One region of the Rhodococcus qingshengii JCM 15477 genome, then DNA from elsewhere that is predicted to be linked to it. Evidence: riboswitches for the same ligand, from Rfam matches in the RefSeq annotation. Region 1 holds a riboswitch; each other region holds the start of a gene.
The links. A riboswitch is a leader RNA that binds a small molecule or an ion and turns the genes downstream of it on or off. The one in region 1 is predicted to bind S-adenosylmethionine.

Region 1 (3,840 bases):
ACTGCGCCGGGACAACTGGCTGGATTCGGCAGCAGTACCGATAAGGAACCCCGGCAGATCGATCAGGATGACCAGCGGCAAGCCGAACGCATCGCAGACTGCAATAAAATGTGCGGCTTTTTCACAGGCAGGGCTGTCGAGCGCCCCACCCAGATGAAGCGGCTGGTTCGCGATGACTCCTACTGGACGTCCGTCGATGCGCGCGAAGCTGGTCACTACGTTGGCCGCAACGACCTCGCGCAGTTCGAATACCGAATCCTCGTCGGCTATTCCGCGGATTACGTCCCTGACATCGTAGGATTGGCGACTGCTGAGCGGCACGACCTCGTCGAGATCGACGGCGGCCGGTTTCCGAATGCCGGGCACTCGTGGCGGAAATTCCTCTGAACTCGACGGCAAGAACCCGAGGAACGCCCGAATCGCGTCGATGGCTTCTGGCTCGTCGTCGACCGCGATATCCGCAACACCGTTGCATGCCTGAACATCGGCGCCGCCGATCTGCTCATTGGTCAGATTCTCACCCGTGGCAGCAGCGACAAACGGCGAGGAGGACATCCCCAGGGTCGACATATCCCTGACCATCACAACAAAATCGCTGAGTGCAGCGAGGTTTGTTGCGACACCGAAACCCGGGCCCATCATCGCCGAGACGACAGGAACCAGTCCCGACAAATCGACGAGCTGTTGAAGTAGAGGTGACCCGGGTGCGGCGTGGCGTGAATCCAGACCCTCCTGCATGCGGTGCCCGCCCCCGTCGCTCAGCAAGATCAGCGGGATCCGGTCTAGCAGAGCGCGTTCGGCGCATCGAGCGACCTTCTGCATTCCGGTGACGCCGTTGCTGCCGCCCAGCACGGTAAAGTCGAAGACCGCCAGCGCTACTGGCCGACCATCCACGTAGGCCACTCCCGTGACGACGCCGTCGCCGGGTGCAATCAGGGGGTCGCTTCCGGGCTGAGCAGGCCCGGGCCCGGCCAGTCCGCCGAATTCGAAGAAGCCATCCTCGTCGGCCAATAGTGCGATGCGCTCGCGGGCGGTCAGTTTGCCGCGCTGATGTTGACGGCTGACCTCTGCCGGCCTCGACGCGTCAAAACCCGACGCGTGCCGATCGATGACCTGCTGCGCAAGTGGATTTGGTGTCGAATCCTTGCTCACCGCACTACCTTTCAATGAATTTGGTGCCCAACGAAGCTGGTTCTCTCTGATTCATCGCCATCGTCCCGAAAACCGAGATCACTCCGTCGGCGTTAATTGAATGTAAGTTAAAATAAAGACTGCGTCAATCTGCTTGCCGGGCGTGCGTCCGACAAGCAGATGAACGCAGATCTGCTACTGCGGAGCAGTTCGAAGGCCATCCTCGGAAAGCGTCGTGCCGAGCATGTTCGGCCGGCTCGATCTCAGGCTCTATGCAGCCGAGACAGATGGATTACGCGTCAGGTTGACAAGGTTGGAAGTTCCTGCCATTCTCCTTTGCAGGTCACGAGTACCAGTGTTCAGCCCCGGCTTGCTGGTCGGCAACCCTCCTCCGCGGTGGGGTGCTCCGGGTGACGACCCGGCTGTATCCGAAAACGGATGCGGCAAGCGCGGGCTTCCGGGAACAACACCCGAAAAATGAGTCCTTGAACGTGAGGATTGTCTTCGATGACTGCTGTTTTGAGTGCCGAGTTCTGTGCCACCGCCCCCATTGCCAAGGTTTCGGGTTCTGACCTGCAGGTTCCCCTCGTGCAGGGCGGCGAGTGTTCGTACGCAAACTTCGACTACGCAGCCAGTGCGCCAGGCATTGGCCCAGGTCACGGACTGCATCGCAGAATTGCTCCCACTTACGCCAGCGTCCACCGCGGCGCCGGAAACGTCCGAAGGCCAGATCGTCGGATTCACGATCCGGCATGACTACACGACACTGGCGGACGTCCCGGTCTCCCGGTCTCAGCTCCGGCGGGGCACAGCCCGCATCGCACCAGTAGTAGCAGAGACGTTGCACCGTCTCACCGCCCCAGAGCGAACCGAATCCGCTCGGTTGCAACAGTCGATCGAACTGCTACGAGTGGAAGAGGACGCTGCTCGCAACGCTGCGACCTCGCTCCTGTTCCCTGACGAGCAGACGCTCGTCGCAGCCGAAGCCCGACTAGCTGCGATCGGCGCGGAGATCGCCGGCGTCCTCGACAGCGACCACCAGCACAGTCAGGCGGCCTGACCGACACGGGGCAGGTGCGGATCCTTCGCCTTGCCGCACCTGCCCCGAATCCGCACCAGAGAACCGGCCCTCACACCTGATCTGTGAGGGCCGGTTCGCTGGTGTCGGCGGCAGCAAAGAGCCGGACAGGTCCACAGACAACTTCCCCCACAGCGCGGCCGGACAGTCATGACCACAAATACCGCTGGCGACCTACGAGAGTTTTCTCGTAGGTCGCCAGCGGTATTTGCCTCTCAGGCGGCGTACACAACACGTCCAGACTCTCGGCCAACAAGCCTCCGTCCAGAACCCACCGGACGAACAGAGGCTCGCTCGAATCGAAGTTGGCGTACTCCACTTCGCCGGTCACCCCCAACTCCGCGACAACAGAGAGCGCCGCTTTGGCCGCCACGGCGTCCCAGGGATAACCAGCATCGCGCAGCGCACCTCCACCGCCGAACCGGATGTGCAACGTCGACACCGTGCAGTCTACCCGAAAGCGTTCGCACTGCTCTACCAGTGCGCTCGTACGGAACAATCCAGCCAACATGCCAGCGAGCCGCGCATCAGGACTGACGTCAGAGAACTCACCCCGTGTCTCCGCACCACATGACACCAGCGAAGCAATCGTTGCCGCCACTGTTGCATCCAACCCACCATCGTCGTCACTTCGATCAGCGACGACGAATGCTCCACGGAAGCAACGACTTTGTCCTTCACCCATTATGTCCCTCGATTCTGTCTGCGAAATCCGATACGCCAATGGCCACCAGGGACGACTGCGGGTGCGGCACGCCGACCTCATGCTCCGCTCGAACCGAGAGCCCGGACAGGACAGACACCCAACCGATCCGATTTCCAACACGCGCTGGCCCACCGAGATCCCGTAGCTCTCAACCCGGTCACCGCACTGACGCGCACCCACCACCGCTCTCGCGCTTTGGGTCCAGTTCACGGACAGCGTCCGCCCGGTGCGCGATGCCTTCATCGCTTTGCATGCACCGTGCCGACGAGGCTGACAGCTCGCGCCACACGACCCTGCCCTCATCGGCGACAGTTCCTGTTTGTCGCGCTGAGTGTCTGCGTGGCGAGGCAGACTGCTCGCTATGCAAACCCCGCATCCACGGCGCCGCACGATGCAGCCGATACCATCACCGCGCTCAGTAGCTCCAGTCGCGCGCTCGAGGACCTATCCATGCTGCCCGCGGCACCGGGCCTTTACGCGTGGTGGGCGGCGCCGGAGGTGTTCTCTCAGCTCCCGGGGCCCACACACCCGACCAACGCTGGGATACGGCTGCTCTACATCGGTCTCGCCACGAACCTGCGCCGGCGGATTATCAGTAATCATCTGCGCCGCAGCGGATCATCCACCCTCCGCCGCACCCTCGCCGGGTTGCTCCTCGATACCGAGCACTACCGGACCCGACGCACTGATCGCGTCGTCCTCGTCGACGAGGACGAGATTCGACTGACTGCCTGGATGCACACCCATCTACGATTGACCTGGTTCCAGCACCCGGCATCGTCAACTTAACTGGGCCTCCAGTCAGGGACGATCATTGGATGAGCTTTGGAAGCGAGACACTGGCGGATGCGACGCGGTCACTGTACAAACGGCACCGCTATCCTGCGGAGATCATCGCGCACTGCGTGTGGTTGTACTACCGGTT
Region 2 (3,840 bases), on a different replicon from region 1:
GAGAACCTCGTCGACTGCGGTGGACGGTGTGACAAGTCCGCGATCCTGAAGCCACGGAATGGTGCTGTCCACCAGATGCTCGAGCGTGCGAGGCAATGCGAGAGGCAGCAACGTAACGCCGTCGGCGACCTCCGCAGCTCGGATATCGGCGATCAAACTGCCGAGACCGGAAGGCGTTCCGACGTAATGAAGCGAAACGGGAACCCGCGGCGAGGTCAACGCGCTGTCCAACTGCGCAAGCTCCTTACGAGCGGAGCGAGCCTCCGGCGCGATCAGAATCTCGAGATCGACCAGCACTGCGACGCTGTCGGGATCGCGTCCTTCTTCGGCGACGGCAGCGCGTATCCGTGCGCGTTCGAGCTGTGCCTCACGCAGATCCGCAGCGCGAATCCGAACCACATTGGTAGGGAATGAAGCCAAATCGAGAGCCTTTTCACCCTCGGTGAGGTCCACCCAGTAGTCGCCGCCGATGATGGGCAGGTTGCCGGGTGCGCCCTCAGCGGCCGGATGGTGACCGGATCCGGTCAACTCGACCGCTACGTGCAGAGAATGCGAAGCGAGTGAAGACATGTGAGACCTCCGAAAATCAGAAAAGTATGGGATGAGCGAGACGAATCGTCAGCTCGAACACATTCCTGAAGAGGTGCGGCACAGATCGACATGGCGACGGCACCACTGACCGAGAGTGATGCTCACTCTCGAAGGGGTGGCGGGAAAATCCGCTGGTGCCATGGCTGCCATGCTAGTTGTCCGTTCGAGTTTTCGGGGACCGAGCTCAGCTCAGACGCACTCGGCTGCGCCGGCATTGTCGTCTGCGGCTCCGAGGAAGGGGCGGGTCTCGGGCACAGGGTTCCACGCACCTGCCGTCTTCGCGTACTTCCAATCACGCTGATTCGAAACCAGGATGTTCACGGCGTCGACCAACCGCGTCACGTCGTCCGAGCTGCTACCGAGGCCGAGGCTGGCGCGAACTGCACCGCCGGAGAGGCCGAGGCGCGCGAGAACCGGATGTGCGCAGAAGCGACCGTCGCGAACTCCGATGCCGTGCTCGGCGGAGAGGAATGCGGCGATCTCGCCCGCTTCGAATCCGTCAACGGTGAAGGTGACGATTCCGACGGCGTCGGGAGCGTCGTTCCACAGTCGCACGAGTGAGACGCCCTCGATGGCGGACAAGCCGTCAGTGAGCTGGGCGGTGAGCGCCTTCTCATGCTCGGCGATCACGTCGAAGTCCAGGGCGTGCAGGGTTTCGCAGGCGGTCGCGATGGCAGCCGCACCGAGCACGTTGGGGGAACCCGCCTCGTGGCGTGCGGGCGCGCAAGCCCACTCGGTGGATTCGATGGTCACCTCACGCACGGCGCCGCCGCCGGCGAGGTACGGCTGAGCTTCGTCGAGCCAGTCACGGCGGCCGACGAGAACGCCGGCGCCGAAGGGCGCGTACAGCTTGTGGCCCGAGAACGCTACGTAGTCGACGCCGCATTCCTGCAGGTCGATGCGACGGTGGGGAGCCAACTGAGCAGCGTCGACGAGAATACGTGCGCCGCAACGGTGAGCGATGTCAGCCAAACGTGCAATCGGCAGGATCTCACCGGTCACGTTGGAGGCCCCGGTGATTGCGAGCAGCGCGGCAGGCTTGGTGCACAGTTCACCGATCAGACGCTCGATCGTTTCTTCGATGGTGTCTGCGGCGGTGACGATACGAGCGTCGTTCCACGGCAACAAGTTTGCGTGATGCTCGACGTCGAGGACGACGGTGCTGCCAGGGACGCACTGTGCAAGCAGGTTCAGCGAATCGGTGGTGTTCCGGGTGAAGACGACAACCTGATCGTCGGCACAGTTCACGAAACGAGCAACGGATTCACGAGCGTTCTCGTAGGTGAGCGTGGAGATCCGGGACGCGTAGCCGGCACCGCGGTGGACGCTGGCGTATGTCGGCAGCAACTCGGCGATACGGTCGGTGACCTGGGCCAATGCCGGCGCACTCGCGGCGTAGTCGAAGTTGGCGTAGGAGCATTCGCCACCCTGAACCAATGGAACCTGCAGGTCGGAACCCGAAACCTTGGCAATCGCGGTGGTGCAGCAGGTGTCGGCACTCAATACAGCAGTCATCGAAGACAATCCTCACGTTCAAGGACTCGTTCGTCGGGAGATGGCCCCTGAAGAGTCCGCGCTTGCCGCATTCGTTTTCGAACGCAGCCGGGTCGTCACCCGGAGCACCCCACCGCGGAGGAGGGTTGCCGACCAGCAAGCCGGGGCTGAACACTGGTACTCGTGACCTGGCAACGAGGATGGCAGGAACCTCCCGTGCTTGTCAAGACGAAGTCGCGAAGATCTCCGTCAGGGCGCGATGGTCCGGCAAGCAAGGTGGAGCGCGAGTCGCGTTTCCGGATCGGCCAGATCGACCGAGAGAAGGCGCTGAATTCTATCGATCCGACTCGATACGGTGTTGCGGTGCAACCCCATTCGGGTTGCGGTGTGAGCCAGAGACGATTCTTCGTCGAGGTACGTCGACAGAGTCTCGAGCAACTCTCCATTGGAATCGCGTAGCGGTGCGAGCAATGCTGCGGCCGCAGGCTGGAAGGTGTCGGTTCGCGTCCACGCCAGCAGCAACTGCGCCAGCCCGAGGCGGTCCACGTGCAGGAATCGACCTGTTTGAGATCGGGAACCGGCGAGCCGAGCGGCATCCCCGGCCTCCGACAGGGACGAACCGATTCCAGCCGGACCGTCGTGTGCGCGTCCCACACCTACCCAGGTCTCCATCGTGGGTTCCAACCTGGCCTGAGCTGCACGGATGCACTCGGCGATCCTGGTGATCGCCTCCGGTCGCGGCTCGCCTGGCAGAGTCGTCCACGCCGCCCAGCCGTCAGCCTGTTCCACGACATTGGCGTCGATTCCCTCGGCGGCGAGAGCATCTGCAACCTCGCTGCGTCTTGCCACCAGGTCGACCTCACCGACCGCCAGGACTTTGATGCCGATGTGCCATCCGTCCAGCATCCAACCCGCGTCGAGTGCGCGCCGGAGCAGTCCGGGTGTGGCGTCTGCTGACGTGTCGATCAGTTCACCGAGCAACGCGCTACGCCGGCGCGCTTCACGCTCGTCGACCATGCGCGCAACGGCCAGTCGGTGCCCGGCAGCCAACGAGGCCACGTCGAGAACCACTGAGAGAGAAGCCTCTTCGACGCTTTGACGCACCGGGAGCAGCACCGCCAGCCAGGGCTCTCGGGCTGCGCCGGACATCACCGGGCACGCAATCAGGACCCCGCCAGAGTCCAATTCGACCGTGGTGGGCGCCCCGCGACCCGACAACATACCGGCAGCTGCTCGATCAGCGTCTGACAACACGTCGGCGCCGGTCATCGGACGTCCGGACGAGTCCAGGAGAAAGAATGAACGCTGAAAGGTGTTCAGTAGCACCGACAGAAGATTCTCGACGCTTCCTCCGGCTCGTTGGCCCGCGTGTGTCGCCCGCAGTACTGCGTCGGCCATCACCGCCCGCGAATTCGAGAGAAGATCACGAAGATCCACGCTGAACTGCCACGGGTCGGATACTCCGAGCACCACCAGTCCGAGCCGATCGGCAAGCAACGAGAGATTCGCATCCTCCGCCGCAGTGCTGTGCACAGCGACCACCTGGCAGCCGGTCGCCGCTGTGCGCCGAAGGAGAGCGTCGAATCTCCACTCCCCGATGTCGATTCGATCGAGAATCACCAGAACTGATCCTGAACTCGCCGCACCCGACACGGCCTCGGCCGACTGTGCCGATTCCCCGGTGAGTGCTCCCACTGTCGTCACGACAGGATCACCCTCCCCGGCAAGTCGATACAGCCCGACAAAGGCCGGGTT
Region 3 (3,840 bases), on a different replicon from region 1:
TCCTTCTCGCGGATACCGTCGCTGCCGGTCTTCCAACCAGCCGCGTCGAGGAGTTTCGCCGACTTGTCGGCGTCGTACGTCACGACACTGGATTCGTCGCTGTAGAGCGGAGTGGTGTGAGCCAGCGGGCTCGTGGCCGGGAAGAACGACGGATCCAGAACGGTGTCGACGAGTTCTTGGCGGTTGATCGCGGGAATGATGGCCTGACGAACAGCCTGATCAGCGAGAACGCCGCGACTGACGTTGGGCTGGAAGAAGAAGCTCACACCCGGGTTCGGCCTTGTGAGGATTCGTCCACCCGCGCCCTCGATTTGCGGCGCATCCTGCGGAAGCGCATCGCTGACCGCATCGAGCTGGCCGGAGGCCACGCTGCCCGCCCGCACACCGGATTCGGGAACCACCGTGAAGTCGACGCCATCGAGGTACGCCTCGCCCTGATGCGCGACCGCATCCGAGGCCCAGTTGTATCCCGCACGCTTGGCGATCTTGACGCTCTTGTCCTGCTGCCAGTCGGTGTACACGAACGGTCCGGAGGCGATCACCGCTGCACCGGGGCAGCGCTGCTCGGATGCCAGCGCGGTGGTGGAATCGGCGAGGATTCCGAGCTGTGGCGTCGAAGTTGCTTGCAGGAACTGAACATTGGGTCCGGAGAAATTGATCTTCGCCGTGTGAGCATCTACGACGTCGGTACCGGTGTACGAGGACAGGTAACTCTTTGCCAACGACGCGTTCGGTCCCAGGTTCTTGACCGAGTCGAAGGTCTTCTTCACCGAATCCGCCGTCACCGGTGTGCCGTCACTGAAGGTGGCGTCGTCGCGAAGGACGAACGTGAAGCTCGCGGCGTCGGGGCTGATCTCCCAGCTCTTGGCGAGCCACGGGGTGATCTCTCCGGTGTCGGGATTCTGATCGGTAAGCGAATCCACCACTGTGCGAGTGACATACACGGTCTGGTTACTGCCGGCCTGGGCTGGATCGGCGCACGTCGGCGCCTGTGACAGACCGTAGCGAAGGGTTCCGCCGGACTGGGCGGGGCCTGCGTCGGCAGCACTGTCACTCCCGCTGCTGCAGCCGGCGAGGACGGTGCCGAGAACCGAGACAGCACCGATACCGGCGATTACGGTCGCGCGTTTGCGGGCACCGAATGAGGGCGAAGACACCAAGAACTCCTAAAGAGGCATGCCGAAGAGCGCACCCGTCGCCTGAGACGAAAAAGGCGATCGAGCACGAATCACTTGTGAGAGAAGAGAAAACAGACTTGTCGACGACTCGCCTGAGTGTGAATGACTGACCGAGAGGTCAGTTGGTACAGAAAGATCCCGCGGTGCGGCACAGGTCTACGTGACGACGCGACCAGGCGGTATCGAAACCGCCTTCGACTGCCTTCATTTCGTGTTCCTCCATCGGTCCTGGCGGTAGCACCCGCACCCGATCACTCGGGGGGTTGCTGCGACGTCAATGAGCCAGGTCTCTCGGTCGCTCTGGATGGTCGTTCGCAAGTGTACGAGGTCAAACCCGGGTGTTGTCAACCCGGTCGGTAGGAATTGCTGCTCGAGTCACATTTTCGAGCACCCGAAGTTGTTTCTCGAACGGGTGGACGCCCACCTCTTCGGGCGAGAGTGAAGCGTCGTAAAGCGGTGTGTATCCACTGGACAGATACAGCGCGACGGCCTCCGGCTGCCGAGGACCCGTCGTGAGAAACACACGGTTGTATCCACGAAGTTCGATCTCTCGTTCCAACTCGCGAACGACGGCCTTGCCGAGGCCGCGCTTCCGATAGTCGACCGACGTCCAGATTCTCTTCAGTTCGGCAGTGGTGGAATCGAATTGACGAAACGCACCACCGGCGATCGGCAGACCGTCGTGGGTGAGCACCAGAAGCGCACCCTGCGGGTAGGCAAATTCTTCTGCCGGATACGTCGTGAGATCATCGAGCATCGCTTCGCGAGTCCCGCCGTAACGCGAACTGTATTCGAGTGCCAACTCCGCGATCAGTGGAGCTGCCAAGGGATCGTCCTGCGATACCGAATAGACCTCTACCGCTCCGACACCCTCGAGCTGTCGAGTTCCGAGCTCCAGTGCCACAACACTTTCCTCCATGAATCTGGTCAACGCTCCCCCAGCCTGAAAACTTCCGGAGCGAGGGTGGTTCCGTCGACGAGGTCCGCCACAAGTTCACCCAAGGCCGGACCGAACTTGAACCCGTGCCCCGAGAATCCCGCCGCCACCGTGACGGCGCCGACTCGGTCGATGACGAAGTTACTGTCCGGCGTGCTCGTGTACAGGCACGTGATCGACTCGACACGGGTGGAATCGACGCCGGGCAACCACGACTCGGCGTACTGGGCCAATCGCCGCTCTCCGTCGACGTCAGGGGTGTAGTCACGGGTCTGCGGAGTCACCACCGGCCCGGTCGCGTGTTCGCCGATCTTGATCCCGTCCTCGGAACCGAGCCCGTAGATCCCCGCGGTCTCCAATTCTGCGCCGGTGTGGTGAACGAAACTCGGCCACTCGACTCCGGGATCGAGCGGTGCGAAGTGTGCTGGTTGTTCCTGTGTCGTGCGCAGTGTCGGCAATACGATCTCGGAGCCGAGACCGCTGTCTGCGATCAGGTCCGCAGTCCACGCACCGGCCGCGATCACGACCTGACGAGCTGCGAGCGTTCCACTGTCCGTCACCACGTCCACGCCGTAGGACGCCCGCGCGAGTGCCAACACCCGAACATCGTGACGGACCTCGGCGCCCGCAAACACCGCTCCTGCCTTCAGAGCGGTCACTGCGCGGTCCGCGTGCAACCGGCCTGCGTCGGGATGATGGAGCACCGTGGTGTCGAATCGCAGCCCCGGCCAACGGGCGGACGCCTCGGCAGGAGTGAGGATCTCACCCTTGATGCCCGCCTCGCGAAGTATCTTCGCCTTGGACTGCACTGCCTGCGGCAGGCCGTGATCGACGGCACCGGTGAGTTCCAGGAACCCGATGTCCGTCGTGGTCTCCAACTCCCGCCACAGCGGCAGCGCGCCGGCCGCCAAACCTGTGTACAGGTGATTGTCGTACGCCTGCCGATAGATACGCGAAGTACCGTGCGACGCACCGTGCTTGTGACTCGGCCCGAACTGTTCCAGCTGAACTACGCTACGTCCGCGTGCCGCGAGCCGCCATGCGGCGGAGGACCCGACGAGTCCTCCGCCGATGACGATCACATCGAAAATCTCACTCATGGACGAGAGCTCACTTGGTCTTCGGAAGGCCGGGCGGGTTGATCAGGGACGTGTCGACGGCTTCGCTGGTGATGTTCCAGCGCTCGAGGATCTGCTGGTACGTGCCGTTCTCGATCGTGTGGTTGATCGCGTCGTTGATCGCCTTGATCAGGCCGTTGTCCTTCTTCACCAGCACCGCGATCTGCCCCTGCAGGGTGTCGCCGGCCCCGGAGAACTCACCGACAACCTCGGTCTCCCCCGACTGCTTGGCGTGGAACTGCGACGACGGGTTCGGGCCGAAGTAGGCGTCGATCCGGCCGGACTGCAGCGGGAGGTAGTAGTCGGTGGTGTTCTGGTAGTAGGAGATGTCGGTAGGCGCCAGGCCGGCCGCGACGTTCTGCTCACTCCACTTGACCAGCAGCGCTTCCTGATTGGTGCCCGAGGAGACGGCGATCTTCTTGCCCGCGACGTCCTTGGGTTCCTTGATGGAGATTCCGGCACCCTTCTTGGCTTCGAAGGCGAGGGTGTCGAGACGGTAGGTCGCGAAGTCGTACTTCTCCTTACGCTCCTCTGTGACAGTCACATTGGAGAGGAAGGCGTCGGCCTCACCGGAGTCGATCCGGACGAAGTTCTGTGCCCAATCTGC

Region 2: linked by a shared signal. The riboswitch ahead of M0639_RS02970 (aminotransferase class V-fold PLP-dependent enzyme) and the one ahead of M0639_RS32400 (aminotransferase class V-fold PLP-dependent enzyme) in region 1 are both predicted to bind S-adenosylmethionine.
Region 3: linked by a shared signal. The riboswitch ahead of M0639_RS35075 (putative leader peptide) and the one ahead of M0639_RS32400 (aminotransferase class V-fold PLP-dependent enzyme) in region 1 are both predicted to bind S-adenosylmethionine.

Annotation. Positions count from the first base shown of each region.
Region 1 is NZ_CP096567.1:280,238-284,077, forward strand. It holds gene M0639_RS32395 (acyl-CoA carboxylase subunit beta) at 1-1,152, opposite strand, end outside; SAM riboswitch class IV at 1,473-1,587, shown strand; partial or broken gene M0639_RS32400 (aminotransferase class V-fold PLP-dependent enzyme) at 1,639-1,857, shown strand; gene M0639_RS32405 (hypothetical protein) at 1,766-2,191, shown strand; gene M0639_RS32410 (hypothetical protein) at 2,358-2,651, opposite strand; gene M0639_RS32415 (GIY-YIG nuclease family protein) at 3,255-3,704, shown strand; partial or broken gene M0639_RS32420 (IS6 family transposase) at 3,734-3,840, shown strand, end outside.
Region 2 is NZ_CP096563.1:652,697-656,536, reverse strand. It holds gene M0639_RS02975 (LLM class oxidoreductase) at 1-570, opposite strand, end outside; gene M0639_RS02970 (aminotransferase class V-fold PLP-dependent enzyme) at 781-2,106, opposite strand; SAM riboswitch class IV at 2,160-2,274, opposite strand; gene M0639_RS02965 (PucR family transcriptional regulator) at 2,335-3,840, opposite strand, start outside.
Region 3 is NZ_CP096563.1:1,567,688-1,571,527, reverse strand. It holds gene M0639_RS07235 (ABC transporter substrate-binding protein) at 1-1,157, opposite strand, end outside; gene M0639_RS35075 (putative leader peptide) at 1,297-1,386, opposite strand; SAM riboswitch class I at 1,395-1,489, opposite strand; gene M0639_RS07230 (GNAT family N-acetyltransferase) at 1,507-2,097, opposite strand; gene M0639_RS07225 (FAD-dependent oxidoreductase) at 2,106-3,215, opposite strand; gene M0639_RS07220 (ABC transporter substrate-binding protein) at 3,226-3,840, opposite strand, start outside.